Regions from separate parts of the Devosia neptuniae genome, predicted to be linked through region 2. Evidence: predicted binding sites of a transcription regulator. Region 2 holds the regulator's gene; each other region holds the start of a gene.
The links. The regulator LexA, encoded in region 2, represses DNA repair genes until DNA is damaged. The targets are predictions, from matches to a motif close to TGTTCNNNNTGTGTTCNG.
Positions count from the first base shown of each region.

Region 1: a site for LexA is predicted at 3,790-3,807, ahead of N8A98_RS01115 (DUF763 domain-containing protein). Genes of this name have one in related genera too.
Region 3: a site for LexA is predicted at 3,864-3,881, ahead of N8A98_RS04330 (PA0069 family radical SAM protein). Genes of this name have one in related genera too.
Region 4: a site for LexA is predicted at 2,298-2,315, ahead of N8A98_RS22140 (2'-5' RNA ligase family protein). Genes of this name have one in related genera too.

Region 1 is NZ_CP104964.1:225,867-233,135, reverse strand. Features, by position in the region: gene N8A98_RS01135 (MFS transporter) at 1-321, opposite strand, end outside; gene N8A98_RS01130 (AraC family transcriptional regulator) at 511-1,203, shown strand; gene N8A98_RS01125 (hypothetical protein) at 1,380-1,631, shown strand; gene N8A98_RS01120 (helix-turn-helix domain-containing protein) at 1,649-1,975, shown strand; gene N8A98_RS01115 (DUF763 domain-containing protein) at 2,491-3,756, opposite strand; gene N8A98_RS01110 (Gfo/Idh/MocA family protein) at 4,063-5,106, opposite strand; gene N8A98_RS01105 (ABC transporter ATP-binding protein) at 5,099-6,199, opposite strand; gene N8A98_RS01100 (AGE family epimerase/isomerase) at 6,200-7,269, opposite strand, start outside.
Region 2 is NZ_CP104965.1:3,566,199-3,573,467, reverse strand. Features, by position in the region: gene N8A98_RS20295 (2-dehydro-3-deoxygalactonokinase) at 1-515, opposite strand, end outside; gene N8A98_RS20290 (IlvD/Edd family dehydratase) at 815-2,611, shown strand; gene N8A98_RS20285 (YybH family protein) at 2,661-3,038, opposite strand; gene lexA (transcriptional repressor LexA) at 3,041-3,754, opposite strand; gene N8A98_RS20275 (molybdopterin molybdotransferase MoeA) at 3,863-5,065, opposite strand; gene moaC (cyclic pyranopterin monophosphate synthase MoaC) at 5,062-5,544, opposite strand; gene trpC (indole-3-glycerol phosphate synthase TrpC) at 5,544-6,356, opposite strand; gene trpD (anthranilate phosphoribosyltransferase) at 6,353-7,269, opposite strand, start outside.
Region 3 is NZ_CP104965.1:371,418-378,686, forward strand. Features, by position in the region: gene N8A98_RS04310 (MFS transporter) at 1-522, shown strand, start outside; gene moaB (molybdenum cofactor biosynthesis protein B) at 500-1,036, shown strand; gene N8A98_RS04320 (hypothetical protein) at 1,048-1,995, opposite strand; gene N8A98_RS04325 (DHA2 family efflux MFS transporter permease subunit) at 2,077-3,564, opposite strand; gene N8A98_RS04330 (PA0069 family radical SAM protein) at 3,955-5,103, shown strand; gene N8A98_RS04335 (HAD family hydrolase) at 5,100-5,783, opposite strand; gene N8A98_RS04340 (phosphotransferase family protein) at 5,913-6,794, shown strand; gene N8A98_RS04345 (DMT family transporter) at 6,809-7,269, opposite strand, start outside.
Region 4 is NZ_CP104965.1:3,940,317-3,947,585, forward strand. Features, by position in the region: gene der (ribosome biogenesis GTPase Der) at 1-697, opposite strand, end outside; gene N8A98_RS22135 (tetratricopeptide repeat protein) at 735-1,583, opposite strand; gene N8A98_RS22140 (2'-5' RNA ligase family protein) at 1,665-2,282, opposite strand; gene guaA (glutamine-hydrolyzing GMP synthase) at 2,403-3,971, opposite strand; gene N8A98_RS22150 (acyltransferase family protein) at 4,156-5,322, shown strand; gene N8A98_RS22155 (RsmB/NOP family class I SAM-dependent RNA methyltransferase) at 5,332-6,624, opposite strand; gene N8A98_RS22160 (MAPEG family protein) at 6,769-7,206, opposite strand.

The DNA of each region.
Region 1 (7,269 bases), on a different replicon from region 2:
TCCCCATGAGGGCCCTGCCGATCTTACCAGGATCCCGCCGATCATGACGAGCAGTGCAAGGAGCAATGCACGCTCAAGGCCGTATTCGCGGGCCAGCAGCGCGGCGAACGGTGACACTACGCAGAAGACCAGCAACGGCAGGGTGATGAGAAGGCCTGCCTCGCTCGCACCCATTCCGAAGGTGTCCCTTAGCACGTCGAGTAAGGGACCAACGGCTGTGAAGGTGCCGCGCAGAGTAGTGGAGAAGACGAGGATACCGGCGATAATCCAAAAAGGATTCAGGGGATGGGCGCGAGATGACATTTTGCTCAAAACCGACATGAGAGATCCTGCTCAAATAGAGCTATTGTCGGCTGCTGAATTTAGATATTAGGCCATTTAGTATTTAAAAGCGGCCAATCGTACATGGACTCCCTTCACGCGTGTCTCGCATCGTTCGATCCCGATCTATCCTTGGAACCCGTCTTTGCGGTTTCAGTGGATGTAAAGGAGCATGAAGCCGAGCTTCCCATGCACCAGCACAGCAAGGGTCAACTGGTGATCGCGCTTCAGGGCGGTGTCATGTGTCGGGCGCAGGGTGGTCTTTGGATGGTTCCTTCAGGGAGCGGCGTTTGGATACCCGGCAACGTCCCGCACTCCAATCACGTGGGCGCGAACGGCCGCATTTGCCTGCTCTTCGTTGATCCGGCCGTCACCACCCTGCCCGCGCAGTGTTGCACGCTGTCGCTGACGCCCATGCTGATCGAGATGATCAAGCACATGGCCGCCGTTCCTGCAGACAGCCATGCAGATACCGATTCACATCGACACATGATTGCGCACGTGGTCCTGGAGGAGCTTCGCCGCATGGAAGTCGCCGCCCTACACCTGCCTATTCCAGAAGACCCGACGATGATCCAGATTGCGAATGCTTTGATCGGCGATCCGGGAGATCGCAGCACTGTTGCGCAATGGGCGGAACGTGTTGCCATGAGCGAGCGTTCGCTTGCCCGGCTCGTAAGCAAGAAGACGTCGATGAGTTTTGGGCGCTGGCGTCAGCAATTGTATGTCATCATTGCCCTGCAGAGATTGTCGGCCGGAGCGACGGTGCAAAATGTTTCCGACGATCTCGGTTATGAATCGGTCAGCGCGTTCATAACAATGTTCAAGGGCGCGCTCGGCAAGCCTCCGGGCCGATTTATGGCCGAAAGGATAGCCAGATAATTCCGGCGAGGTCGTATTCCCTAGTGCGCTAATGCCGTCAAAGCCATCGGCATCGCCTCCGCAACGTATGACACGCAGTGATTTCGCCTACCTCCCCTTCCGCGCGGAACCTTCCCGCGAAACGGGAGAACGGGTAACCTTGCCCTTTGAAACGGTGCGTAAGGAGAAAGTCGACTATGACGACAGAGCGCGAGGCGGACTTGTTTATTGCCAACTATCGCGTGCTGCTAAAGCAATGGGCGAAGGTGGTGGCCGGGACGGCCGAGGGCGACAGCGATGGTCTGTATCGCCAGCTCGATGAAGGTCAGGATACCTTGGCTGCCATCGCGACACGGTTTCCTAACAAAGCCTATGCTGTCGACGTGCTGATCAATGCTCGATCCACAACGCCCTATGATCGCGACATGAGCGGAGACAACGCAAATTGAATACTCAGGTCGTTCCCATGACCAAGGAAGATTTTAAGGCCTGGCGCGAGCATATGGGGTTCAACCGAAGGCAGGCTTGTGACGCGCTGGGCCTTGGGCGAAATACTCCCCAGCGGTACGAGGATGGTAAGGCAAATATCCCACTGTATGTCGCTCTGGCCTGCGCCGCCCTGGCACATGGCCTTTCGCCTTGGACAAAGAATGACAACGGGCGGCCCGGAAAGGCCGACCGGGAAACCGTCACGCTAAGCCTGACGCCCACAACCGTCGCCCGCTTTAAAGCCTTAGGCGATAACTGGCGCCCCATTATGGCTGATGTGCTGGAGCACGCCGACAATAAGTAAAGTTAGGAAGACGGGCGCGCTGGTTGGGTGACCAAGTTCGAAGAAGCTCAGCATAGAGCGGCTGAAAAAGACATACGATAACCTCGCCGGGACAATGCAGGTCTGACTATCGTGCTATCGCGATGAGATTTCAGCGCGAAGCGAGGTGGCAAGTCCGGAGATGATCGATCTGACCGAGGTCGTGACCAACCCCTCTATCGCCACCCTGGTCTGACTGCGTGGGAGTCTTAGCGGCGGTTTGCTGCGAAGAAGTGACCTGTCGAGTTACCATTATGTCTTCCACTTCGCCCAGTGCCACTGCTTCGCGAATTCGGCAGCCGTCGTAGTCGACTGACCCGCCCCCCGTAGGCCAGGAGCGAACATCGTTGGCGACCGATTTATGAAATGGGGCAGATAATCGCAAAGAAATCGCCGCCTTACGCCTAAATGAGGTGTCGCCACCGCGCCAAGCCGGTTCTCACTTTTGGAGGTCGGTTTATCGAGGCTCCTCAGAACTTGTGCAACCTCAGAGACCGTTAGTTAGGTGGACCTGATACCCCTCTGGTCGGGTGGCTAGCAGGTTGAACGTCGTCGAACACTGTGCGTCCGCCAAACTGACGGGCGCGCGCCCGTTCGTTGCCAATATAGGATTTGAGCGACGGACCACGAGCCGTGCTTTCCAATGTCCGGGCCTGCGCGTCCAGGCGCTTGAGAGCGGCGAGTTGCTCGTCCTGGCCGAGGCGCGATCGGCCGACGGCATTCTTCAGTACTTGGATGGTCTGGTCATAGACGGTTAGCGGAACCGGAAAAGGATGCCCGTCCTTGCCGCCATGCGCCATGGCGAAACGGGCAGGATCGGAAAAACGGTGCTGCGCGCCGTGAACGACCTCGGCGACCATCGCCAGCGACTCCACCGTGCGAGCCCCAACCCCGGGCACCAGCAGCAGTTGGGCGAAATCCGTCGGCCCGCGATCGGCCGCCGCGGCGAGGCTTCCGTGCAGGCGCCGCAGCAGGACATCGGGTGGCCTTATGTCATGGTGCTCCGGCATCACCAGGTGCGGCAGCAGCGGCTCATCGTCGACCGGTTTCGCACTACCCCGCAAGCGACCGACCTCGCGGACGATTGCATCGGGGCCCAGCGAGGCCAGCAAATCAACGCTGCCCGCCCGTGCCCTATCGGCGCGCTTGTCGGTCAGATTGATGATCTGTCCTTGGGCCTTGCCCTCGATGGCAGCGTGCGGATGCTCGACAAAACTGCCCAGGCCCTGCGAGGTCCAGTGGTATCGGCGGGCATAGCCTGCATCGCCCTTCATACCCTGTTGCACTACCACCCATTTGCCGTCGTCGGCCACGATGAAGCCGTGCAGGTAGAGATCGAAACCGTCCTGGACCGCGGCGCTATCCACCTTGGCGACCAGCCGGCTTGCTGTCGCCAGCGCGGCGCCGTCGAAACCTACCCGGTCACCGACCGCCATCAACTCGCTGGGCGTGTTACGTGAATGTTTGCCCCGACCACCACAGACATGAAGGCCGAGCTCCTTTTCCAGCGGTCCCAGCCCGCGTTTCAAGGCACCGATGACGCTGGTGGTGATCCCTGACGAATGCCAGTCCATCCCCATCACGGCACCAAACGACTGGAACCAGAAGGGATGAGCCAGTCGCTGCAACAACTCGTCGCGTCCGTATTCGATGACGACGGCCTCGCAGATCAACGCTCCGAGTTTGGCCATGCGCTCGCTCAGCCAGCGCGGCACGCGGCCACCATGAAGCGGAAGATCGGCACTGCCGGAACGACTGGTCACTATTATCCTCGCATTATGCCGCCCAGCCTACCATAGAACAAAGCATAAACGAAAGGGCAAGATCTCCGTGAGCCGGCAACTTTTCCAGAGGTGAAGAATTGGAAATCCGCGGGTACCGCCATGCCATCCACCTGATCGAGAAGAGTAGCTACTGTCCCGACACCCGTGTGTTGTCGGTCTGGCTAGCGACGGGCGGAAATCGTTACGACTAACAAAACGTGTCGCCCGAACCTATGGCGCGCTCGCGCTATCTTACCTAACGCGGTTTTTTCAATCGCCGTCGATTTTGCGCCAGCGACGCAATAGTCAGGATCGTGGCGACAAACCATGCTTGAGCTGGATCGGAAGGCCGTGGGACTCGATTATCGCGGCGATCAGATTGTGAACCGCCAAGACATCGCGCCCGCAGGCCACCGGTTTCCGGCACCGGGCGACCGCGTCCGCAAAATCCTCAATTAGGGCTTGATGAGCCTGGCTGGAAAATTCCATTGGATCGGCCCCCGATCCGGAACCAGCATCAGCGCCTTCAAAATCGATGTTGGAGCCATCATGCGACCGTACTGTGAGGTGTGTTCCCGCCAGTGTGGCGCTTCCTGCGACTCCAGTGATTTCTATGGCATCTGCCTGCCCAGGAAAGGCGCAGGTGGTGGCGGTGATGCTGCCCAGGGCGCCATTGGGAAAACGCATTGTCGCCGCTGCCACATCTTCTCCCTCCATGATGTGGACCGGGCTGGTGGAAACAAAGCCTGTTACCGTTTCAGGCATGCCGACGAGCGAGACCATCAGGTCAAGGTTATGGATGGCCTGAGTTAGCAGGACGCCACCGCCGTCGCGTGCCAAGGTGCCGCGCCCGGGCTCGTCATAATAGCTCTGAGGACGCCAGTAGTTTGTACGGGCACTCACCTGGACCAATTGTCCGAGGCGGTCCTGTTCAATGATGGTCTTGAGTTTCAGGGCAGCGGGCCTGAACCGGTTTTGAAGCACCATGCCAAGGATGATTCCCGCCGCATCGGCAACATCCACCAATTGCTCGGCTCGATCGACGCTGACCTCGATCGGTTTTTCCAGCAGCACATGCTTGCCGGCTGCAGCGGCCATTTGCACGATTTCGAGATGCGTATTGGGCGGGGTCAGGACCAGCACGGCATCGACACGCCGATCGTTGAAAATCGCTTCAATCGTGTCCGTTGTTGGAAGACCATGCGCCGCAGCGAAGGCGTCGCGACGTTCGCGCGAAGGGCTGAAGGCGTGGAGGGCTTCGATCCGATCGCGTAGCGCCAATAGCGCGCGTGCATGCGGCAGGGACGCCATGCCCAGGCCAATGATGCCAATGCCGAGTTTTTCAGCCACGGCCGGTTACCGTGCCAGTGCTGGCCAATCGCCTGGTGGTGGCGCTGTCGAATAAATGTGTCGTATCTGGTTGTGGCGCCAGCCACAATTCATCACCAACGCTCGCGGTCAGCCGCTGGCGGAGCAAAGCCGAAATCCGGTCCTCCCCCAATTGCACCACGACAAAGGTCTCCGAACCCGTCGGTTCGATGGTGGTGATCCTGCCGCCAATCCCCTCTCCGGGGTTTGATAGCGTCAGATGTTCCGGCCGAATGCCCAGTGTTGCCGTCAGGCCTTCAGGCGCTCCCGCAGCAGCCTGGACGGGCAGACGGAAGCCGCTGCCGGTTTCGAAGATCTGCTGGCCCTGGTGCTGGCGGACGGTGCCCTTGAGGAAATTCATGGCGGGCGACCCGATGAAGCTGGCCACGAACATATTGGCCGGGAAGTCGTAGAGATCGAGCGGCGTGCCGATCTGCTCCACGACGCCGTCGCGCATGACCACGATCAGGTCCGCCATGGTCATGGCTTCGATCTGGTCGTGGGTCACATAGATGGTCGTGGTCTTGAAGCGAGCATGCATGTCCTTGAGCTCGCCGCGCATCTGCACCCGCAGCTTGGCATCGAGATTGGATAGGGGTTCATCGAACAGGAACACCTGTGGCTGGCGCACGATGGCGCGACCCATGGCAACGCGCTGGCGCTGGCCACCGGACAATTGCTTGGGGAAGCGCTGGAGATAATCAGTGAGGCCCAGAATGCGCGCAGCCTCGCCGACCCGTTGGTTGATTTCGGCCTTGGACTGCTTAGCCAAGCGTAGCGAGAAGCCCATATTCTCGGCGATGGTCATGTGCGGATAGAGTGCATAATTCTGGAACACCATGGCGATGTCACGGTGCTTGGGCTCGACGTCGTTGATGACCCGACCGCCGATGGAAATTTCGCCCTTGTCGATGTCTTCGAGCCCCGCAATCATGCGCAGCAGGGTCGATTTTCCGCAGCCCGAGGGACCCACCAACACCACGAAAGCGCCATCAGGCACTTCGACATTGATGTTGCGGATGATGTCCGTGGGGCCAAAGGACTTGGCTACGTTGGTGATTTCTACGGCAGCCATTTATGCACCTGTGCTGGTTTTGGGGGCCCTGTTCGCGCCCATGCGAGCGGCTGCTTCCACGGCCGCCAGAAGGCTGAGGCCGGTGTGGTAGCCGGGGTCAAGGTCGGGGGTGGCCGGAACGAAGTCGACGGGGCCCTCCCCTGTCATCGTTTGATAGGCGATTGCCGGCTCGCCGCGCCAATAGGTATCGAAAAATGCCGCATGCGCCGTGCGCCAGATATCGAGCACGAGCGCGTTGCCGGTGCGCTCATGGCACAAGGCGGCACTGCGGATGGTTTCGGGCAGTGACCACCACGGGCAGTAGCGACTGGTCGGCTCACCTGTCGCGACAGAAACCGTGAGTGCCACGCCCGGTCCATGGAAGCCGGCCTTAAACGAGGCGATGAGAATAGCCTGCAGGTGTTCGATCAGGGCCGGATTGGCATCGGGGGGCAGATGGTCGAGGGCAAAGCCGACAAATTCGATGCCGTGCCCAACATTGCAGGCATCCGATCCAGGTACGTTGCGCAACAGGCCCGAAGCGGGATCGAGATAGTGCTCAAGGACGTGGGCGATGAAGCGATCGGCAAAGCGGGCAGTGTCGGGCCGGCTGATGCGCTTGAGCATGCCGGCAGCGCCGAGCAGGATCATGCGCGGGCCGAAATCGGCGGGCTGGTTGCCGGCAGTGTCGGCCGAGAGCGCCTGCCGCTCGTCCATCTGAAACCGCCCGCCTTCAATGGCGTCGATGAGCGCGGGAAGCTGGGCGAGGTAGTGATCAAGGCTCGGCCTGTCATAGCGGGCTGCGGCAGAAATCAGGCCCTTGAGAACGAAGATATCGGAATAGGTGTAGATTTCTGCCGGCCGGGCCTGCGGCGCAGTGGCGCCATCTGGTCCGGCGACAACCGGCTCGAGGTTGGTGTCGTAACAGAAATAGGCATGGCCATGCGCTGACCAGAGCTGTTGCAGAATGCCGTAGAGCGGTCGTGCTGCCGCATCGATGGACGCGGCCAATTGGGGGTCAGACGCCGCGAAGAACGCGGCATGCGTCACCAGTGCTTCGAGGCCCCGGCCCTGAATCCAGCCATAAGTGA
Region 2 (7,269 bases):
GTCATTGCGGTAGCGAAATGATCGATGCGGGTGCCGTTGAGCTGCGCCCATTTGGAATGGGTGCCGGGCATGCAGACCACGCCGGTATAGCCGGGCCGCAGGGAGGCGAGCCCGAGCAACTGGGTTTCTTCGCCGCGCATCACATTGTCCGCGCCGTTCTTCTGGCAGACGCCAGGGAGAATCGAGACCGCGAAACGAGTGTTGGGCATGGCCGGCTGGACAGCACCCGCGAGCAGATGGCGCAGATCGGTGGGGGCTTCGAGATAGGGGGCTTCGAGCCACCCCTGGCGGGCGCCGGCCATGCCGCAGACCAGCACGTCGATGGCGCCGGCGCGTGTACTGGCGACCCCGTCGAGCAATTCGCTCAGCGCGGCGGAATAGTCCTCGCGCGTGAGCTTGCCCATGCCCTTGGGGGAATTGCGCGAGAACGCCACCGCGCCATCGGTAGCAATGCCCCAGGCGCGCAAGTTCGAGGTGCCCCAATCAACGGCGACCCAATCCACGATATCAGTCAAAATTACTCCCCCTGAGCCGCATGCCTTATCCCAGCGGCGCGACCCTAATCGTAGAGCGCCGGTGGAGCCAGCCAGAATCTGCGGCTGCCGGCGCGACAGAACAAAGGCCAGTCGCAGGTTTTCGTCTCCTCATTTGGTAAGCGAGCAGACGCGTTTTGGAACATTGCATAGCGCTTTTTCGTGCGCCTCTAAAAAGTATGATTTTTCGGCAGAATTCCGTTCACTCCCGCTGTGGGCATGCTAGAAAGCTGCAATCGTTGAGGCACGATCCGCCAGCGCGGACAGTGAGGTATGAGGAAATGACTGCCAGCAAGCCCCAGAAGCTGCGTTCGCGCGCTTGGTTCGATAATCCTGACAATCCAGACATGACAGCGCTCTATCTCGAGCGTTACATGAACTTTGGCGTGTCGCGCGAAGAGCTTCAGTCGGACAAGCCGATCATTGGTATCGCACAGACGGGGTCCGATCTTTCGCCTTGCAACCGCCACCACATTGTGCTGGCCGAACGCGTGCGCGAAGGTATTCGGGAAGCTGGCGGCATTGCCATTGAATTCCCAGTGCATCCGATCCAGGAAACCGGCAAGCGGCCGACCGCCGGGCTCGACCGCAACCTGGCCTATCTGGGCCTGGTCGAAGTGCTTTACGGCTATCCGCTGGATGGCGTCGTGCTGACCATTGGGTGCGACAAGACCACTCCGGCCATGCTGATGGGCGCGGCGACGGTCAATATTCCCGCGATTGCGCTGTCGGTTGGGCCGATGCTCAATGGCTGGCACAAGGGCGAGCGCACCGGCTCGGGCACTATTGTGTGGAAGGCCCGCCAGATGATGGCGGCTGGCGAGATCGATTATGCCCAGTTCATCGAACTGGTTGCGTCTTCGGCGCCGTCGACGGGCTTCTGCAACACGATGGGCACCGCGAGCACGATGAATTCTTTGGCGGAATCGCTGGGCATGCAATTGCCGGGTTCGGCCGCGATTCCCGCGCCGTATCGCGATCGCCAGGAAATGGCCTATCGCACCGGCAAGCGCATCGTGGACATGGTGCATGAGGATCTCAAACCCTCCGACATCCTGACCAAAGACAATTTCATCAATACGATCGTGGTCAATTCGGCCATCGGCGGTTCGACCAATGCCCCGATCCATATCCAGGCCATCGCCAAGCATATCGGCGTCGAGCTGGAACTGCAGGATTTCCAGACCTATGGCCACAAGGTGCCGTTGCTGGTCAACATGCAGCCGGCTGGCGAATATCTGGGCGAGGACTTCTACCATGCCGGCGGCGTGCCGGCAGTGGTCAACGAGTTGATGGGCCAGGGGCTGATCCGTGAGAACGCGCCGACCGTCAATGGCAAGACGATCGGCGAGAACTGCCGCAACAGCACGATCCAGGACGACAAGGTCATCCGCTCCTTCGACAATCCGCTCAAGGCTGAAGCCGGGTTCCTGGTGCTGCGTGGCAATCTGTTCGACAACGCCATCATGAAGACCAGCGTGATTTCCTCGGAATTCCGCGACCGCTATCTCAACAATCCGGCCAGCCCCGGCGCGTTCGAGGGCAAGGCCGTGGTGTTCGACGGGCCGGAGGATTACCACCACCGGATCGACGATCCTTCCCTCGAAATCGACGAACATACCCTGCTGTTCATGCGCGGCGCCGGCCCGATCGGCTATCCGGGCGCGGCGGAAGTCGTCAACATGCGGCCGCCTGATTATCTGATCAAGAAGGGCATCCATGCGCTGGCTTGTATCGGCGACGGCCGCCAGTCGGGCACTTCGGGTTCGCCCTCGATCCTCAATGCATCGCCCGAAGCGGCCGCCGGTGGCAATCTCGCCATCCTGCGGACCGGCGACCGGGTACGCATCGATCTCAATACCGGCACGGCCAATATCCTGATTTCCGACGAGGAAATCGCCACGCGCCGGGCAGATCTGGAATCGATGGGCGGGTACAAATATCCCAAGCATCAGACCCCATGGCAGGAAATCCAGCGCGGCATCGTCGGCCAGCTCGGCGACGGCGCTATTTTGAAGCCAGCTGAAAAGTACCAGCGGATTGCCCAGACCAATGGGATTCCGCGGGATAATCACTAGGCACGTTAAGTCTCAGAAACAGGAAGGCCCGCTAAACCAGCGGGCCTTTTTATTCGGGAAAGGCGCTTAAATGCTCATGTGCTATGCGCCAGACGCCTCTTCGCTTGCCGAGAACGGTCGTTCCTCTGCCGCTGCCTTGCGCCAGTTGCCCTTCGATGACCGCTTGCCAATGAAAACTATAGATGCAGCTTGCCGCCGCATCGGCCTTGGCGATCCAGCGGACGTCTTCCAGCCAATATCTTTCGTCTGATAAGCGCTGCCAGGTCCGCTCGAAGGCGGCTCGCACTGACTCCATGCCATGGTAGGAGCCAGAGCTGAACCAAAAGGTCGCGTCGTCATCGATCAACGATGTCAGCAGCTCAAAATCATGCTGGTTGATGAGCTCGGCATAAGCTGCCATCACCGCTTCAGGCGTGGCGCGATCCACTATCAGTACTTCCGCAGCAGCCCCACCAAGCGTCCCTGGACCTTGACCCGGTCAGGCGGGAAAATCCGGGTTTCATAGGCTGGGTTAGCAGCTTCGAGGGCGACGGTATTGCCCTTGCGGCGCAGGCGCTTGAGGGTGGCTTCTTCATCATCGACTAAAGCGACAATGATCTCGCCGGTGCTGGCCGATTCCTGCTTTTTGATCAGGACCGTGTCGCCATCAAAGATGCCGGCCTCGATCATGGAATCGCCGCGCACTTCCAGCGCGTAGTGTTCGCCGGCGCCCAGCATTTCGGGGGGCACCATGATGGTGTGGGAGTGGGTCTGGATCGCCTCGATGGGCGTGCCGGCGGCGATGCGGCCCATGACGGGGATCGAGATCGGACGGGCGTAATCGTCGCCAACAGATTGGCGCGCCGGCGGGTTGGATACCTTGCCCAGTGTGCCCTCGATGACCGATGGCTCGAAGCGCGCCTTGCGGCCGCCCAGGGAAGGGTTCATCGAATCGGGAAGCTTGACCACTTCGAGGGCGCGGGCCCGGTTGGGCAGGCGGCGGATGAAGCCGCGCTCTTCCAGCGCGGTGATCAGGCGGTGAATGCCGGATTTGGACGCCAGATCGAGCGCGTCCTTCATTTCGTCGAATGAGGGAGGGATGCCGCTTTCCTTCATCCGTTCGTGGATGAACATCAGCAGCTCGTGTTGTTTGCGCGTCAGCATTGGCGGCCCTCCACAGGGATTCGGAACATAGGCAGAACGACTATACGTGTTCCAGTTATGTTCCGCAATATCCCCAGCGCCGGTATCGCGATTTTCTTGGATCGACAGTCAAAATGCGTCGATCTCAATGGATTCCACAATCGAACCGGCATGAGCGCCGGGGTCGGATTCTGGCTGGATGATCAGCATGTCAGCATTTGACAGGGACGAGGTATGGCCGCTGTCGGTCTGGGAGATTGGCATCAATTCGGGGCCGGTGGGTGTGTGCACGAGCTGGGCGCGCATGAAGTGGCGGCGCGCCGAATTGGGCGGCGTGGGGCCAGCCAAAGGCAGGCGCCAGTTGGGTTGTTCGACATAGCCGACCCATTTGCGCAAGGCCGGCTTGATGAAGACGGTGGCGGTGACCATGGCCGAGACAGGATTGCCCGGCAGACCGAAAATCAGCGTCTTGCCGCGGGTGCCGAACATTAGTGGCTTGCCCGGGCGCATGTTGATGCGCCAGAAGTCGAGGGTCACGCCGAGTTCGAGCAGAATTTCCTGGACGATATCGTGGTCTCCCACGCTGGCGCCGCCGGTGGTGATCAGGATATCGGGCTCGGCGGCGAAGATTGATTCGAGCTTGGCGCGCAGGGCGGCGCGGTCATCACGGGCGATACCATGATCGGTGACCTCCGCGGCATAGGGCGCGAACATGGGCGCGAGACCGAAGCTGTTGGAGGCAACGATCTGATCGGGCGCGAGTGGCGAGCCAGGCAGCACCAACTCGTCGCCTGTGGCGAGCAGAGCGATGCGCGGGCGCGTGGCCACCGTAAGACTGGGGGCATTGGCGGCGGCAGCCACGGCCAGTTGCATCGGGCCCATGCGGGTGCCAGCCTCGATCAGGGCATCGCCGGTGGCGAAGTCATTACCAATGGAGCGGATGCTGCGGCCGGGCTTGGGCTGCTCGGCAAAGCTCACCAGATTGCCGTTTACCGTCGCCTCTTCCTGCATGATGACGGCGTCGGCTCCGGACGGAACCGGAGCGCCGGTGAAGATGCGGACGCATTGGCCTGCGGCGACGCTGCCGGAAAAGCCTGCGCCGGCTTGGGAAGTGCCGATCAGCGTCAGCCGATGGCCGGGAACGATGTCAGCGGCGCGGACGGCGTAGCCATCCATGGCGCTGGCATTGAACGGGGGCTGGTCGTGGGTGGCGAACAGGGTTTTCGCTAGCACGCGGCCATTGGCGTGGGCCAGGGCGACGCTTTCGGGCTGCACGGCGGGTACGCGAGCGAGAATGGCGGCGATGGCGTCTTCGACGGGCAAGAGGCTCATGGCGCGCGCGTAAAATCGCCGGACTTGCCGCCGGACTTTTCGAGGAGGCAGATGTCGGTGACCACCATGGCGCGGTCGATGGCCTTGGCCATGTCGTAGAGCGTCAGCGCGGCGGTGGAGGCGGCGACGAGCGCTTCCATTTCGACGCCGGTCTGGCCGGTGGTTTCGGCCGTGGCTTCAATGCGGATGGTGGTGTCGCTCTCGGCCGAGATGTCGACGCTGACCTTGGTGAGCGGGATCGGATGGCAGAGCGGGATCAACTCGGACGTCTTTTTGGCGGCCATGATGCCGGCGATACGGGCCACGGCCAGGGCGTCGCCTTTTTTGAGGCTTCCGCCCATGATCGCCGTGATGGTTGTCGGCTGCGCGATGACCCGCGCCTGGGCGACGGCGCGGCGCTTGGTGGAGGCCTTGTCGCCGATATCGACGATATGGGCTTCGCCGCGCTCGTTCAGATGCGTAAGGCCGGCCTCAGCCATCAACGAACGACCTCAGGCGCGCCCATCAGCAGGGTGCGGGTGGCGGCGGCAACATCGTCCTGGCGCATCAGGCTTTCGCCGACGAGGAAGGTACCGATGCCGGCTTCCTGTTCGAGCTTGACCACATGGTCGTGGCTCATAATGCCGCTTTCGCTGACCAGGAGGACGTTTTTCGGCACGCCGATGGCGAGATTGATCGAGGTGTCGAGCGTGGTCTCGAAGGTGCGCAGATTGCGGTTGTTGATGCCGATGAACTCGGCGCCCAAAGCCAGGGCGCGGTCGAGTTCGAGCTGGTCATGGACTTCAACGAGCGCATCCATGCCCCATTCGGCGGCGGCGTCGAGCAGGTAGCGGGCCACGTCGTCGCCAATGGCGGCGAGGATGACGAGGATGCAATCGGCGCCCCAGGCGCGGGCTTCGGCGACCTGATAGGTTTCGAACAGGAAGTCCTTGCGCAAAACGGGCAAGCGCGTGGCGGCACGAGCCTCGATCAGGTAGCTGGGCGAGCCCTGGAAGGAAGGGCGGTCGGTCAGCACCGAGAGGCATGCGGCGCCGGCGCTTTCATAAGCGCGGGCTATTTCGGCCGGATTGAAATCGGGGCGGATCAGACCCTTGGAGGGACTGGCTTTTTTCACCTCGGCAATCAGGGCATATTGTCCCTGGCTGCGCTTGGCCTTGATGGCGCTGATGAAGCCGCGGGGCGCGGGCTGGTCATGGGCTTGCGCCACCACCTCGGCCCAGGGGCGCATGGCTTTGGCCGCGGCGATTTCTTCGCGCTTATAGGCCTCGATCTGCTGCAGGATATCGCTCATTGGTCCTGTCCGTTGGAAACCGCCACGAGGCGGGCCAGGGTTTGTTTTGCTTTGCCGCTGTCGATTGCTTCGGCGGCCATGGCCGCGCCTTCGCGGAGGTCGGCAGCCTTGTCGACCACGATGAGGGTTGCCGCCGTATTGAGCAATACAATGTCACGATAAGCGCCAGGAGCGCCATCGAACAGCGCATGCATGGCCGCCGCATTATAGGCAGGATCGCCGCCGAGCAAATCCTTGGAATCGTGACGTTTGAGCCCCGCTTGTTCCGGGGTGACTTCGAAGCTGCGCAGGTCGCCATTGGCGATCTGGGCAACGAAGCTGGGGCCGGTGACGGTGATTTCGTCGAGACCATCGCTGCCATGAACGACCCAGGCCTTGATGGCCCGATTGGCGAGCAGCGCGGCGGCGACCGGTTCGACCCATTCCTCGGCATAGACGCCCAGCATGTAGCGGCGCACGCCGGCCGGGTTGGATTGGGGGCCAAGCAGGTTGAACATGGTGCGCACGCCCATTTCGGCGCGCGAGGGGCCGACATGGCGCATGGCGGGGTGGTGGCTAGGCGCGAACATGAAGCCGATGCCGGCTTTGGCGATGCAGCGGGAGATTTCGGCCGGGGTCAGGTCGAGCTTGACGCCGAGGGCTTCGAGCACCTGCGAGGCGCCGGATTTGGAGGAGAGGGCGCGGTTGCCATGCTTGGCGACGGGGACGCCAATGGAGGCGACGACGATGGCGCTGGCGGTGGAGATATTGAGCGTGCCCCCGCCATCGCCGCCGGTGCCGACAATATCGACGGCGTCTTCAGGCGCTTCGACGGGCACCATCTGTTCGCGCAGGATCGAGACCGCGGCGGCGATTTCACCCACCGTTTCGCCCTTGATGCGCATACCCATGAGGAAGGCGCCGATCTGGCTGG
Region 3 (7,269 bases), 990 kb from region 2:
CTGGCGGGGTCTGCGTCGGTCGTCGGGGCCCTGACCGTGCTTATCAATCCCGAGGCGGGGTGGATGATGTATGTGCTGTTTGCCGCCTATGGCTTTGCCGCCAACCCGATTTACGCGGTGGCGGTGGCCCATGCCAATGACTTTGCCAAGGATGGCGACTTCGCCAAGATTGCCGGCGGCATGCTGCTGATCCTGGGTATCGGGCTGGCCATTGGCCCGGCCGTGGCCTCGATGATCATGGGCGCCTGGTCACCGGTGGGGCTGTTTGTCATCACCGCGCTGTTCCACGCGCTACTCGCGGTCACCGCCTATCTGCGCATGCGGGTGCGCAAGAGCGTGGATGCGTCCGATCGTGCCCCGTTCCAGGCCATGGGCAATGACAGGCAGGTGACGCCAGAATCGATTGTACTCGACCCACGGGCTGATAGTGATGACTACGAGATGCCGGGAGACGAAGCCCCGGTGCCCGAGGAATTGGCGAGCAGCGGAGAGACAGGCAATGTTCAAGACGGAAAGATTTGAAGACCGGGCGTTCAAGCCGCTTTCCATCGCCGTGATTGCCGTTTCCGACACGCGAACCCTGGAAACCGACACCGGCGGCGCGCTGCTCAAATCGCTGCTGGAAGCCGATGGGCATACTTGCGCCGAACGGGTGGTGGTGCGCGACGATATCCAGCTGATCCGGCAGGCGGTGCAGAATTTTGTGGCCGATCCGGAGGTGGACGTGATCCTGACCACGGGCGGCACCGGCTTTTCCGGGCGCGACGTGACACCCGAAGCCATTGAACCGCTGTTCGACAAGCGGATGGAAGGCTTTTCCGTCCTGTTCCATCAATATTCGGCCACGACTGTGGGGACCAGTTCGCTGCAATCGCGGGCAACGGGCGGACTGATCGGCACCACCTTCGTGTTCTGCCTGCCCGGTTCGCGTGGCGCCTGCCGCGACGCCTGGGAAGGCATTTTGAGCCATCAATTGGATTACCGGCATAAGCCCTGCAATTTCGTGGAGTTGATGCCACGGTTGGATGAGCGGTAGGGGGTTGGGCCCTAACCGCCTTGCCCGCGCAGCGCCACCAATCCCTCCACACCGCAACCGCTGATCAATAGCCGCTCCTTGGCATTGCCCAGGAGTTTGGCAGTCCAGTCGACCATGCCGCCATCGGCCAGTTGGCGCAGCTCGCCACCGGGCCAGCCGCCCAACAGGTGAAAGCAGAAGCCGGCATAATAGCCGGAAGCGGCGGGGCGCTCGGCATCCTCGATCAATTCGGCATTGTGGGCTTGAGCGAGTGCGCGCAGCGCTTCCAGCCTGGCGTCGGGATTGCCGGGACGCAGCAGCGTATAGGAAATGCCCAGCCGCAGTTTGGGCCCGAAATAGCGGCGATAGGCGGTGAGCCAGGCGCCGATCTGGGCGTGCAGGGCCGCGGCCTCAAACCCGAAGCTACCGCGGTCACGACCGGCGCTGACCATGGCGGAGAGAGCGAAATGGGCCAATAGGCCCGGCTTGGCATAGGCCTGGGGGCGGACCACGCGGTGGGTACTTGCCAGCTGGACAATGTCTTGCGTTTTGGGATCGTGCTTGGCGGCCGCGCGGCGCAGCAAGGCGGCTTCGAGCGCCAGGACATTGGTGGCGTCGGACACGACTTCGCCGGTGCGCACGGTAGGGACCGACCAGGATTGGCCCACCGGAGCGACAGCGGCGCAAGCGCCCAGGGGCGCCATGGGCGAGAGGGTGAGGAATTGGCAATCGGGCGTCACGCTGGCGACCAGAATTGTATCCCACTCGGCAGCAGCGGCCGGCGTCAGGCTGGCGGCGCCGAAGAAGCGGCCTCTCTCGTAATCGGCGAGCAGATCGGCCGGACTGCGCACGGACGAGCGGCGATCATAGACTTCGAGCAACAGCGATTGCAGGTCGGTCGGGCTGAGCCGGGCGGCAAGAATATCCACCAGGTTCGGCACGCCGGAGGCGGCAACGATCCGCTCGAGCAGCGCGTGCATGAAGTTCCTCCCCAAATGAAAATCCCCGCCACCAGCTTGGCTGGTGACGGGGATGAGTCAAGACCGCTGTGGCGACGAGGCTTAGTGTCCCGGCGCGAATTCGGCTGGCATGGCGCGCGGGGCCGGCTTCTTGATGAAGAGAGCCGCGGCGACTGCGCCCAACGAGATGATGGCGCCGCACAGGAATGCCGAGCGGATACCGCCGGTTGTTGCCGTCAGGATATCGGCGCCGGTATTGGTGAGGCTGGTGGCCTGCAACGTCATGATGGCGACGAAGAGGGCCGTGCCTGCCGCGCCCGCGACCTGCTGGGCGGTGCCGATCACGGCGCTGCCATGCGAATAAAGGTTGGGCGGCAGCGAGCCAAGGCTCACCGTGAACAGCGGCGTGAACATCAGGGCGAGGCCAACGCTGAGCGTCAGGTGAGCGGCGAGCAGCAGCCAGACCGAGGTATCCTGCTGCACGAAGGTCAGCCCCCACAGCGCAATGCTGAGCAGCACGGCGCCGGGTATGACCAGCGGCACGGGGCCGTATTTGTCAAACAGCGTGCCGACGGTGGGCGCGCAGAGACCCATGACCAGACCGCCGGGCAACAACAGCAGGCCGGTTTGCAGGGTCGAGAGACCCAGCACATTCTGCAGATAGATCGGCAGCAGGATGAAGGCGCCGAACATAGCCATCATCAGGATCGCCATCATCGCCACCGAAATGGTGAAGACGCGCGAGGTGAGCGTGCGCAGGTCGAGCAGAGCGCGATCCTGCTTCTGCAGCGACAGCTGGCGCAACACGAAGACGGCGATGACGGCGGCGCCGACCAGCAGCGGAATCCACGGCGAAACCGGGGTCGGATGGTGGGCCGCTTCGCCCAGCCCGCTCAGGCCATAGACGAAACCGCCAAAGCCAATGGCCGATAGTACGACCGAGAGCACATCGATCGGCGCATCCTTGGGCGTCGTGACATTGACGATGCGCTTGGCACCCAAAGCCAGAGCGCCCAGGGCAATGGGCAGGACCAGAATAAACATCCAGCGCCAGTCGAGCACCGAGAGGATCAGGCCCGAAATAGTGGGACCAATGGCGGGTGCAACCGAGATGACAATGGAGATATTGCCCATCGTCTTGCCGCGCGATTCAGGGGGCACCAGGGTCATCACCGTGGTCATCAGCAGGGGCATCATGATGGCCGTGCCCGAAGCCTGCACGATCCGGCCGATGACTAGCACGGCAAAGCCGGGCGCGATGGCCGAAATCAGCGTGCCAGCGGAAAACAGCGACATGGCCAGGATAAAGACCGGGCGGGTATTGAGCCGCTGCAGCAGGAAGCCCGTGACGGGAATGACCACGGCCATGGTCAGCATGAAGGCGGTAGTGAGCCATTGGGCGGCGCCCGCCGTGATGTCCAGATCGTGCATCAGATGCGGCAGGGCCACGCCCATGATCGTCTCATTGAGAATGACGACGAAAGCCGAGACGAGCAGCAGGGAAATCACCAGTTTGTTGCGGGCGGCGTGATCTTCCGGCGGCGCGGCCTGATCCGCCGGGGCGGGCACAATAGTGTTGTCGGTGGTCATGATGTCTTCCCTGAACCAAATTGGATGTCGCCATGATGACGAATGGCGGCGGCTGATTTCGACGTCACACTAGAAAGATCGTGTGACAGGCTGTGTCAGCAGCCGCAAAATAGTAAAGTCGATGCTTTAGTAATCTGCGCGCAGCGCCAGGTCAATACTAAATCGAACGCTTAAGTTGCATGCGCGAACTGTTCGTTCGATCGCAGGGTCGGCTGGTTTAGGCCAGCGCGGCAAAGCTGTCCACCCACATGCGTGCAAGCCAGCTATCCCCGTGGGAAGAACGCGGCTATCGTCCGGCTAGTTCTTGTTTTGTTCACGTACAACTGCTATGTGTTACCGCACGTTAACTCAAGCGACGATTCGAGCAGTCGGCGCGCAAGGAGAGCAGTGATGGCCCTCTATCAGGCCCCGTCTTTCGAAGCCCTGGAAAAGCTGAGCCGCAGCCGCGACGCCGATCTGGCACGGCGCGAACTGGTTGATCCCAGCCGCAATCGCGGGCGTGGCGCGCAGTCCAATCGCAGCGGGCGGTTCGAAAAGCAGGTGCGCGAAGGGTTCGACGACGGCTGGAGCAGCACCGAGCCGATGCCAGCCTTCGAGACCATCGAGCATATGGAACGCGCCAAGACCATCATCACGACCAATGACAGCCCCGATATCGGATTCGAGCGTTCGATCAACGCCTATCGCGGTTGCGAGCACGGTTGTTCCTATTGCTTCGCGCGGCCGACACATGCCTTTTTGGGGCATTCGGCGGGGATCGAATTCGAACGCGATATCTATGTGAAGACCAATGCGGTGGAAGCCCTGCGGGCCGAACTGGGCGCCAGGAATTACAAGCCCAAGCCGATCGCCATGGGCACCAATACCGATCCCTATCAGTTGTCTGAGCGCAAGCATAAGCTGACGCGGGGCATTCTTGAGGTGATGCTGGAAACCCGGCACCCGGTAATGATCACCACCAAATCGGCGCTGATCGTGCGCGATCTCGACATCCTGACCGAACTGGCCAAGCTCAATCTGGTCAAGGTGGCCATTTCGATGACCACGATGGACCATAAGCTCAGCCGCAAGATGGAGCCTCGCGCCTCCTCCCCTGCCCGCCGGCTGGAAGCGATCCGCCTGCTCAGCGAAGCGGGCGTGCCGGTGGCGGTGTTTGCCTCCCCGATGATCCCGGCGATCAACGACATGGAGTTGGAGCGGATTCTCGACGCGGCGGCGGCACAAGGGGCCAAGAGCGCCTCGATGGTCTTGCTGCGGCTGCCCGGCGAAGTGCGCGACATTTTCCGCGAATGGCTGCTGCGCCATTTCCCCGACCGGGTGCGGCATGTGCTGGCGCTGGTCCGCGATACGCGTGGCGGCAAGGATTACGATGCGCGCTGGGGCACCCGCATGACGGGCGAAGGCCCCTATGCCACGCTGTTGCGCCAGCGCCTCGACAAGGCACGGGAACGCTATGGGCTGGACGTCAAGCTGCCGGGCTTGCGGACGGATTTGTTCGTCGCCCCCAAGCTCGAAGACAAGCAGATGAGCCTGTTCTAGGCCGCGACGGCGGCCACGCGCCCCAGGATGAAATCGAGCAAAGCCGGATCGGCATAGCTGGCGGCGCTGGTGCTGGCGCCGGCGGCGATCAGGGCGTCATGATCAAGGCTTGTACGAATACCCACGGTAGACAGCCCTGCCGCAGTGGCCGAAGCGATGCCGGTGCGGGAATCCTCGAAGGCGATGGAATGCTCGGGCTGCGCGCCGAGCAGGCGCAGGCCTTCGAGATAGGGCAAGGGATGCGGTTTGCCATGGGCCAGTTCCTCGCCAATCACCAGCGCCTTGAAGCGGTGGCGAATGCCCAGACTATCCAGAATGAGATCGGCATTGGCGCGCGGGGCATTGGTGACTGCGGCCATAGGCAGGCCCATGGCATCGGCGCGATCCAGCAGGTCCATCAGGCCCGGCACGGCGTAAATGTCCGAGCGGGCCAGATCGCGAAATACCGCCTCCTTGCCGCGCATCACTTCCATCCCAGCCTCCGGCGACAGATGCGGCACAAAACGCCGTGCAATCGCTTCATTGGCCAGACCCTGCAATTCGAGGGCGAAGCGGGCTTTGTCGAAATGCTCGCCATAGGGCGCGAAAGTGCGGTTGAAAGCTTCCAGATGCAGCGGATCGGTATCGGCCAGCGTACCGTCGATATCAAACAGGAGAGCGGCGGCGGGCTTGATGGTCATGGATAATCCGAAAACTGGCTGATGCGGGAAAGCACAGCAATTCGGCGGCTTCGTCAATCGCCCGCAGATTTGCGGTCCGGGCGGAATGTCGATTAATCTGGGCGTTCGAGTGATTTCGACGAGCCTGCCATGCCGATTGCCGCTGCGCCGCTTACTCTTGACCAATTGCGCGACATCATTGTCGCGGACCATCCCGAGACAAGCGGCGGACGCTTCAGCCTGCTCACCGAAGGCTGGGACAGCGTGGCGGTGGATGTCGATGACCGCCTGATCTTCAAGTTTCCGCGCGAGGCACGCGCGGAAGAGGCGCTGATGAGGGAGGCGCGGCTGCTAGAGGTCATCCGGTCGGCAGTCGACATGCCGGTGCCGGAACTGACGATCCACCACACGCCGCTGATCTATTCACGCCACGCCAAGCTGGCGGGCGAACATTTGCTGACCAAGCAGTACAAGCAGTTGAGCGAGGGCGACCGCGAGCGGCTGGCAGACAAGCTCGGTCTGTTTTATGCGCAGTTGCATGCCATTGATCCGGCGCCACTGCGAGCGGCAGGCGCGGGCCCGATCGAGGCCATCGCACCCGCGGAGGCCATTGCGGCAGGCGCGTTGCCGATATTGCCGGATCATCTTCGGCGGCTGGTGGAGCAGACACTGGCCAACTGGGCGACCCTAACGCCGGATCCCTACGGGCAGACCTATGGGTTCTTCGATGGACATGGCTGGAACATGGCATTCGACCATGCCAGTGCCACGCTCACTGGTCTCTATGACTTCGCCGATTCCGGGTTTGGCCCGCTGCATGAGGAATTCACTTATTCGAGTTTTGTGTCGGCTGACCTGACCGAGCGGATCGTACGCCGTTATGAGATTGAGACCGACAAAAAGCTGGATCGGGAGCGCATCCATCTGACCACGGGTGCGCATCGATTGTGGGAGCTGGCGCGGGAAGCCAACAATCCCGAGATGCATGCAATGATGATCGAAGCCGTTGAGGCTTGGGCGGCGCAGGTCTGAGGCGCAAAGGATTTTTAGTTTGTGTCGATTCGCAGCCGAGCCTTAGCAAACGGCTCCCAGCCCAGAGTCATGGCTGCGGCGGCTATGAAGATGCCGGCGGCGCCGAGCAATTGCCAGGCGTCGAGCCGATGGCCGAAGACGATGAAATCGACAAAGATCGCCACGACCGGATAAATGAAGGAGAGCGCACCGATCAGCGGCGTGGGCAATTTCTGGATGGCGCCATAGAGCAGGATATAGACCAGCCCGGTATGGACCACCCCGATCGCCGCGAGGCTCCCCCAGGTGGCGAGGCCCGTGGGTAGGCTCGAAAACCCAGCAAAGGGCGCGGCCATGAGCATGCCGACACCGATTTGGATCAGCGCGATCAGATGGGGCGGCACGCCTTTGAGCTGTTTGGTGACCAGCGCCGCGATGGCGTAGAAAAACGCCGCGCCGAGCGAGAGCAGAATACCGCCGAGATAATCGCTGCCGC
Region 4 (7,269 bases), 370 kb from region 2:
CTTCGCCAACCATGCGATTGATCAGCGTGGATTTGCCGGCATTGGGGCGGCCAACGATGGCGACGTTGAGGTAGCGCTTGGGATTCCAGCGCAGGGTGGCTTCCTCGCCCTCCCCTTCGAGCATGTCCTCGGTGATGTCGACATCGACCTCGGGCATCTCGTCGAGATCAGCGATGGTCTCGGCTTCCTTGTTGGCCTCGGCCTCGTCGATCGCCTTGGAGACGATGGAATAGAGTTCGGAGAGGCCAAGGCCGTGTTCGGCCGAAAGCGCAATCGGTTCGCCAAAACCGAGCTTGAAGGCCTCGACCAGCCCTGCCTCGGCGGCGCTGCTTTCGGCCTTGTTGCCGACCAGATGCACATCCTTGCCGGCCTTGCGCAGCACCTGGGCGAAGCGCTGGTCGAGCGGGACCACGCCAGCACGGGCGTCGATCATGAACAGGATGACGTCGGCTTCCTTGATGGCCATTTCGGTCTGCTGGCGCATGCGGTCTTCAAGGCTGCCATCGGTGACGTCTTCGTAGCCGGCAGTGTCGAGAATGCGGAACGTCAGGTCAGCAATGTGGCCCTCGGCCTCGCGGCGGTCACGGGTGACGCCCGGCGTGTCGTCGACTAGCGCAATCTTGCGCCCGACGAGGCGGTTAAACAGGGTCGATTTGCCGACATTGGGGCGACCGACGATGGCAACGGTGACGGTCATATAAGCTGTGTTCCGATCAGGCAGAATCCGGCCGGCCCTATTGCAGGGCCGGTGCGGCCTCGGTGGTGGCGGCGGGAGCCGCAGGAGCCGCAGGAGCCGCGGGGGCGGCAGATTCGGTCGTGGCCGGGGCGGCGGGCGCTGCCGTCTCGGCTGCCGGAGCGTCGTCACTGACGATCTGGTCGATGGCATTGGCGGCGTTATCGGCCGTCGCGGCAGGAGCCGGCGCGGTGACGACGCCTTCCGACAGCAGCTGGGCGAGGTAATAGCCCATGCGGTTGCGGGCGCTGCTCTGGGACATCGGATCGTTGATGACGGCTTCAAAGCTGGTCTGAGCGGCGGCGAAATCGCCGGCCTTATACTGGGCTAGGCCAAGGATTTCGCGGGCGGCATTGCGCAGCGGATTGCCTTCGGTGGCGATGGTTTCGATGCGCGACTGCACATCGGCCAGCGTGCCATTATCGATCAGCAGATTGCCCGCGAGGACCAAAGCCAGTTCGCGCAGGCGGATATTGTCCAGCGAATTTGCCAGCGCGTCATAGGCGGCGACGGCCTCGGCGGTGTTGCCTGCCTTGGCGAGCACGCCAGCCTTGCGGAATTGGGCCAGGGTCGGATAGCGGCCCGAACCATCGGCGATGACCTTGTCGAGCGCGGCCTGCGCGGCCGGCAGGTCGTTGCCGTCGATCAGGTCGAACGCCGCATAGAGCTCGTCGGAAGACTGGGCGGCATTGTTGGCGTGATACCAGGACCAGCCTTCATTGACGGCAACCAGGGCAACCACGGCAATCGCAGCACCGATGACATAGGGTGCGAAGCGGCGCCAAAAGGCGCGCATACGGTCGGAGCGGAGCTCCTCGTCGACTTCGCGGAAAATATTGTCCTGGGACATGGATGGCCTAGCGTCACGAATGAATTGGGCGCACGTTTAGCACGGTGTCGGGGGAATGCAAATGCGCGCTTGGCTTGGGCGTTACCGGCCCAGCCGCCATTCCCCAAGGCATTCGGGCCTGGCCTCGCCGAGTGTGGTGCGAACGAGAAAGAACTGCCGGACGCGCCAGCGGAATGGCCGAGACAAAGGCTGTTCGGGAACCGAGCCGGTATCGTACCACAAAGTCACATGCGGCAGGATGTTTGAGGGACCGCCTTCGAGGCCACGCCGAAGCATCTCACGCCGCAAATTCTCATGAAGCGCCTGGATTTCGCGCTGCCCCGTCGAGCAGCTGAGTACGGTCGGAAATTGCCGCCCTTTACGGCCTTTGCCTCCTCCATCCAGGGTCATGAGCCGATCGAATGTGACGTCAAATGCCGGCCGTCGGATGGCTTCGCCAACTTCAAGAGCTGCATCGAGGTCGTCCGCTGGGATCTCGTCACCCTCGCCTATACCATGAAGCGACGCGTGGATCCGCGCCGCCCGAACGGGGCGCCGGACGCCGTAGCGGCGCGACATGCGCAAGGCGAAGTATTCCATATCCTGGGCAATCACTGGTGGCGGCAGAAGAGTGAAATACCAGCGATGCGTTGGGAACGACCGCCCTGTCCCCACCAGTTTCGGCGCGCCACCGCCAAACAGATCAAGCTGCATATCCATTTTGACCGGCCATATTGTTCTCTATTTGTTCTTTAATAGGACAGCAGACAACGAGGGTCAACGGTGTGGTCCATCACAAATATGGAGTGCTGGGGATAGGCGGCTAGGCCGCCTATCGGATCATTCCCACTCGATCGTGCCGGGGGGCTTGCTGGTGACGTCGTAGACGACACGGTTGATGCCGCGGACTTCGTTGATGATGCGGGTGGCGGTCCTGCCGAGGAAGTTCATGTCGAACTGGTAGAAATCGGCGGTCATGCCATCGACCGAAGTCACGGCGCGCAGGGCGCAGACGAATTCGTAGGTGCGGCCATCGCCCATGACGCCCACGGTCTGCACCGGGAGCAGCACGGCGAAGGCCTGCCAGATCTTGTCATATTGGCCGGACTTGCGGATTTCATCGAGATAGATGGCGTCGGCCTGGCGCAGGATATCGAGCTTTTCGGGCGTGATGCCGCCGGGGCAGCGAATGGCAAGGCCCGGGCCGGGGAATGGGTGGCGGCCGATAAAGCTTTCGGGCAGGCCCAGTTCGCGGCCGAGGACGCGCACTTCATCCTTGAACAATTCGCGCAGCGGCTCGACGAGCTGCATATTCATGCGCTCGGGCAGGCCGCCCACATTGTGGTGGCTCTTGATGGTGACCGAGGGGCCGCCGGTGAAGGAGACGCTCTCGATCACGTCAGGGTAAAGGGTGCCCTGGGCGAGAAAATTGGCGCCGCCGAGCTTTTTGGCTTCGGCTTCGAAGGTTTCGATGAACAAGCGGCCGATGATCTTGCGTTTGGTTTCGGGGTCAATCTGGCCGTCGAGTTCGCGCAGGAATACCTCGGAGGCATCCACATGGACCAGCGGGATATTGTACTGATCGCGGAACATGGTGACGACCTGTTCGCTCTCGTTCAGGCGCATCAGGCCGTGATCGACATAGATGCAGGTGAGCTGGTCGCCAATGGCTTCGTGGATCAGCACGGCGGCCACCGAGGAATCGACGCCACCGGAGAGGCCGCAGATGACGCGGCCGGTGCCGACCTGATCGCGGATCTTTTCGATCATCTTGCTGCGATAGGCCGACATGGTCCAGTTGGAGGACACGCCGCAGATATTGTGGACGAAATTGGCGTAGAGCTTGGCGCCGTCGGGGGTGTGCACCACTTCAGGATGGAACTGCACCGCCCAGATGCGACGGGCCTCATTGGCGATCATGGCGAAGGGAGCGTTGGCCGAGGTGCCGACGACTTCAAAACCTTCGGGGAGCGCGACGACGCGGTCGCCGTGGCTCATCCAGACCTGGTGTTCGGTGCCCAGGTCCCAAACGCCGTCATAGAGCGCGGATGGCTTTTGCACCTTGACCTCGGCGCGGCCGAATTCGCGGTGATGGCCGGCTTCGACCTTGCCGCCCAGGGCCATGCAGAGTGCCTGCTGGCCGTAGCAGATGCCCAGGATCGGCACGCCGGCGTCGAGGATCGACTGATCGATGGTCGGGGCGTTTTCATCCAGCGTGGAGGCCGGGCCACCCGATAGTACAACACCCTTGGGCTTGAGCGCGGCCATGGCGGCGCTGGCGCTCTGAAACGGGTGGATTTCGCAATAAACCCCTGTCTCGCGAATGCGGCGCGCGATCAGCTGGGTGACCTGCGAACCGAAGTCCACGATAAGGATTGCGTCGGGGGCGGCAGTGTCTGGGGTTTTCATGGCGAGGCCATATCGCCACGCCAGAGATTCCGCAAGGGTGCAAGTTTGCAGGACTGGTTTGCGGGCATAGTCATAATCGCAACGAATTGATCGGGCAGGCGTTGGGCAGGACCCACGGAGGACGAGTCTTTTGACGCAACAGCGATTGCTTGGCGCCGATTTTCTGCGCGCCGCCGCTTGCCTGATGGTGCTGTTGCATCACCTGGCATTCCGCATGGATGGCAATAATGTGCCGGGGCCCTTCCAGGGCGTGGTGGATTTTGCCGTGATGGGCAGCTTCGGCGTGGCGGTGTTTTTCGTGCTGAGCGGGTTCCTCCTGGCGCGGCCATTCTGGCAGGCGCTGGACGCGGGGGAGCCGATGCCCTCGCTGGGGATCTATGCCCTACGGCGGGCGGCGCGCATTTTGCCGGGGTTCTGGCTGGCGCTGATTGTGAGCTTCGTGCTGGGCCTGACGATCTATGGCTATGATCTGGGGCGCGAGGAGATCGTGCGGTTTGTCGCCGGGTTCTTCCTTGTCAGCGACTGGCATTGGGTGACGCTGTTTCCGGTCAACAATAACGGGCCGCTGTGGTCGATCGGGTTCGAGGTGACTTCGTATCTGTTGTTGCCGTTTTTCCTGGCTGTGCTGTTTGCGGTGGGCATCAGGGGTTGGCCGGCGCGGTTTGCCTGGGTCGGGGTCATCGGCGTGGTGCTGGTGCTGCACTGGATGGTGATGCAATGGGCACCGATCGATGAGGTGGAGCGCGGCTGGAGATATGGGCTGGTTGGCGGCGCCAAGGCGTGGATGCCGCGGTTCAATCCTATCGGGTTCTTCGCCATTTTCGCGCTGGGGGCGCTGGCGGCCGGGGTGCAGGTGAAGCTGGCCGGGATGCGCTCGTATCTGTTCGATGTGGTCGGGCTGGCCAGCATTGTGGCGGCGGGCTGGGTGATGGTGGCCCATATTGGCGGGCTGAATGAGGGTTTTGGCTGGCTCGACGTGCCCTATGGGTTCCCCTGGATGCCGCTGGCTGTTGCCGTGGGGCTGGTGGCACTGCCCTCATCCGTTTTGGCGGGGCGGGTGCTGGATAATCCAGTGGCCCGCTACATCGCCGAAGTGTCGTTCGGCGTTTATATCTGGCATTTCCTGGTAATCGGGCTGCTGGAACGGCTAGTGCCGCCGGCATTCGAGACCAGCGGCGAGCATGGTTGGACCATCTGGCTGGCGTCGAGCGGCGCGGCAATCGTCATCAGCTTTGCGGTGGCCACACTCAGTTTCCGGCTGCTGGAGCAACCTGTAGTGCGCTGGGCGCGTGGACTGGAGCGGCGTCCCGTGCCGATCCAGAAACGCGAATTGGCGGAGACGCCGTCCTGATGTTTTGAATCAGGAGGCGCGGCGCAAGGCGTTGAAATAGAATCCATCTGTGCCGGTGAGGCGCGGGGTGAGTGCGATGCCGGATTGGGCGGTTTCCACATCGGGATGGATTGCGGCGCCGAAGGCGGCTTGCCACAGCTCGGCCGGCGGCAGCGAGGTGAAGTCCGGGTGGTTTTTGAGGAAGGCGACGATCTGGTCGTCATTCTCTTCGGGCAGGATCGAGCAGGTAATGTAGACCAGTGTGCCGCCGGGCTTGAGGTAGCGGGCGCCCTCGACCAGGATTGCGGCCTGTTCGGCGGTGCGTTGCGCCAGCAGCTCAGGGCTCAGCTTCCATTTGGTATCGGGACGGCGGCGCCAGGTGCCCGTGCCGGTACAGGGGGCGTCGATGACGACGCGGTCCATTTTGCCAGCGAGATCATCAAGCGCACCGGGATGGGGCGCGCGGACCTGCACATTGCGGGCGCCATTGCGCTTGAGGCGATCATAGATCGGCGCGAGGCGGTTGCGGTCGCTGTCATAGGCGAAAATCTGGCCCTTATTGCCCATGGCGGCAGCCAGAGCGAGGGTCTTGCCCCCTGCCCCCGCGCATAGATCGAGCACCTGCTCGCCGGGCTGGGCATTGCCGAGGGCCGCCACGATCTGGCTGCCCTGGTCCTGCACTTCGAACCAGCCTTTGAGATAGCCTTCGTCGGTGGTGACATTGGGCGTGCGCGCATCGCGAGCGCCAGCGGGCATGGTGACGCCCACGGGCGAAATGGAGGTGAGGCGCGGATGGAAGCGGTCGAGGGATTTGACGACACGGTCGCGGCTGGCCTTGAGAATATTGGTGCGCAGATCGAGCGAGGGCCGGCCGGCCATGTCCTGGCCCTCGGCAATCCAATTGTCGCCAAAGGCGCGCTCGATGGAGGGCGCGATCCATTCGGGCACATCGGCAAGGATATGGGGGGCGGTATCGTCGGGGAGTTGGCCGACGACGCGGGCGAGTTCGTCCGCGGTGAGCGGCTCGGGGGCGTGGCTATCGGCGGCAAAGCTGTCGCTGAGGGCGGCCGGATCTTCATTCCAGTCGCGGATGGCGACGGCGAGAACCAGCGCACGCGGGCTGTCGCTGCCCATCAGGGCGGCGTGGGAGGCGCGGCGGCGCAAGGCGTCGTAGACCAGATTGCCGATGGCGGCGCGGTCGCCGGCCCCGGCAAAGCGGTTATTGAGACCCCAGGCCTTGAGCGCTTCGGAGACGGGGCGCTTGCGCGTCTCCACGTCGGTCAGCACATCAATAGCAGCGGAAAGACGGCCTGGCAGGCGCATGAAGAGACCTCTGAGAATTCTACTCTGGTGGGCATCTGGAGCGCATTTCCTGCGCTTCCGGTGCTCACGTACTTTAGTACGTTCCGCTCCGGTTCTCGAAAACCCACTCCATCTATCCCACCAGAGCGAATTCTCAAGCGGTCTCTAGATACCCGGGCTTAGGACAACTAGGCGAAGGACCAGCCATAGCCATAGCGCGCATAGAACTGCAAGGCCGGCGGTGTAGGTGGCGAAGCGGTGTTCGAGGCGATTGGTGGTGATGTGGATGGCGGCGTGGGCATAGCGCAGGGCGACAAAAGCCCATGCGAGAAGCAGTTCGAGCCAACTCACCGTGCCCGCCCAGAGCGTGAGGAGCACGGCGACATAGAACAGCACCGGGAGCTGGAACTGGTTATCGAAACAGTTCGACAGCAGGCGCGCCTTGAGCGGATAGGCCGTGCGCTCGACGGCGATGTCCTTGATATCGACCTCGCCCGACATGACGCGGGGGATACGTTCGCGGCCCATCAGGATGAGCACAATGATGGTGAGCAGCACCTGGGCGGCCAGGGCGAGGATCAGGAGCTTGGTGGTGAGTGGCATGTTGAAGTTCCGATTCAGAGTCCGCGTCCCACAGTAACGACTTGTAGCGGACTAAGTTTTCGG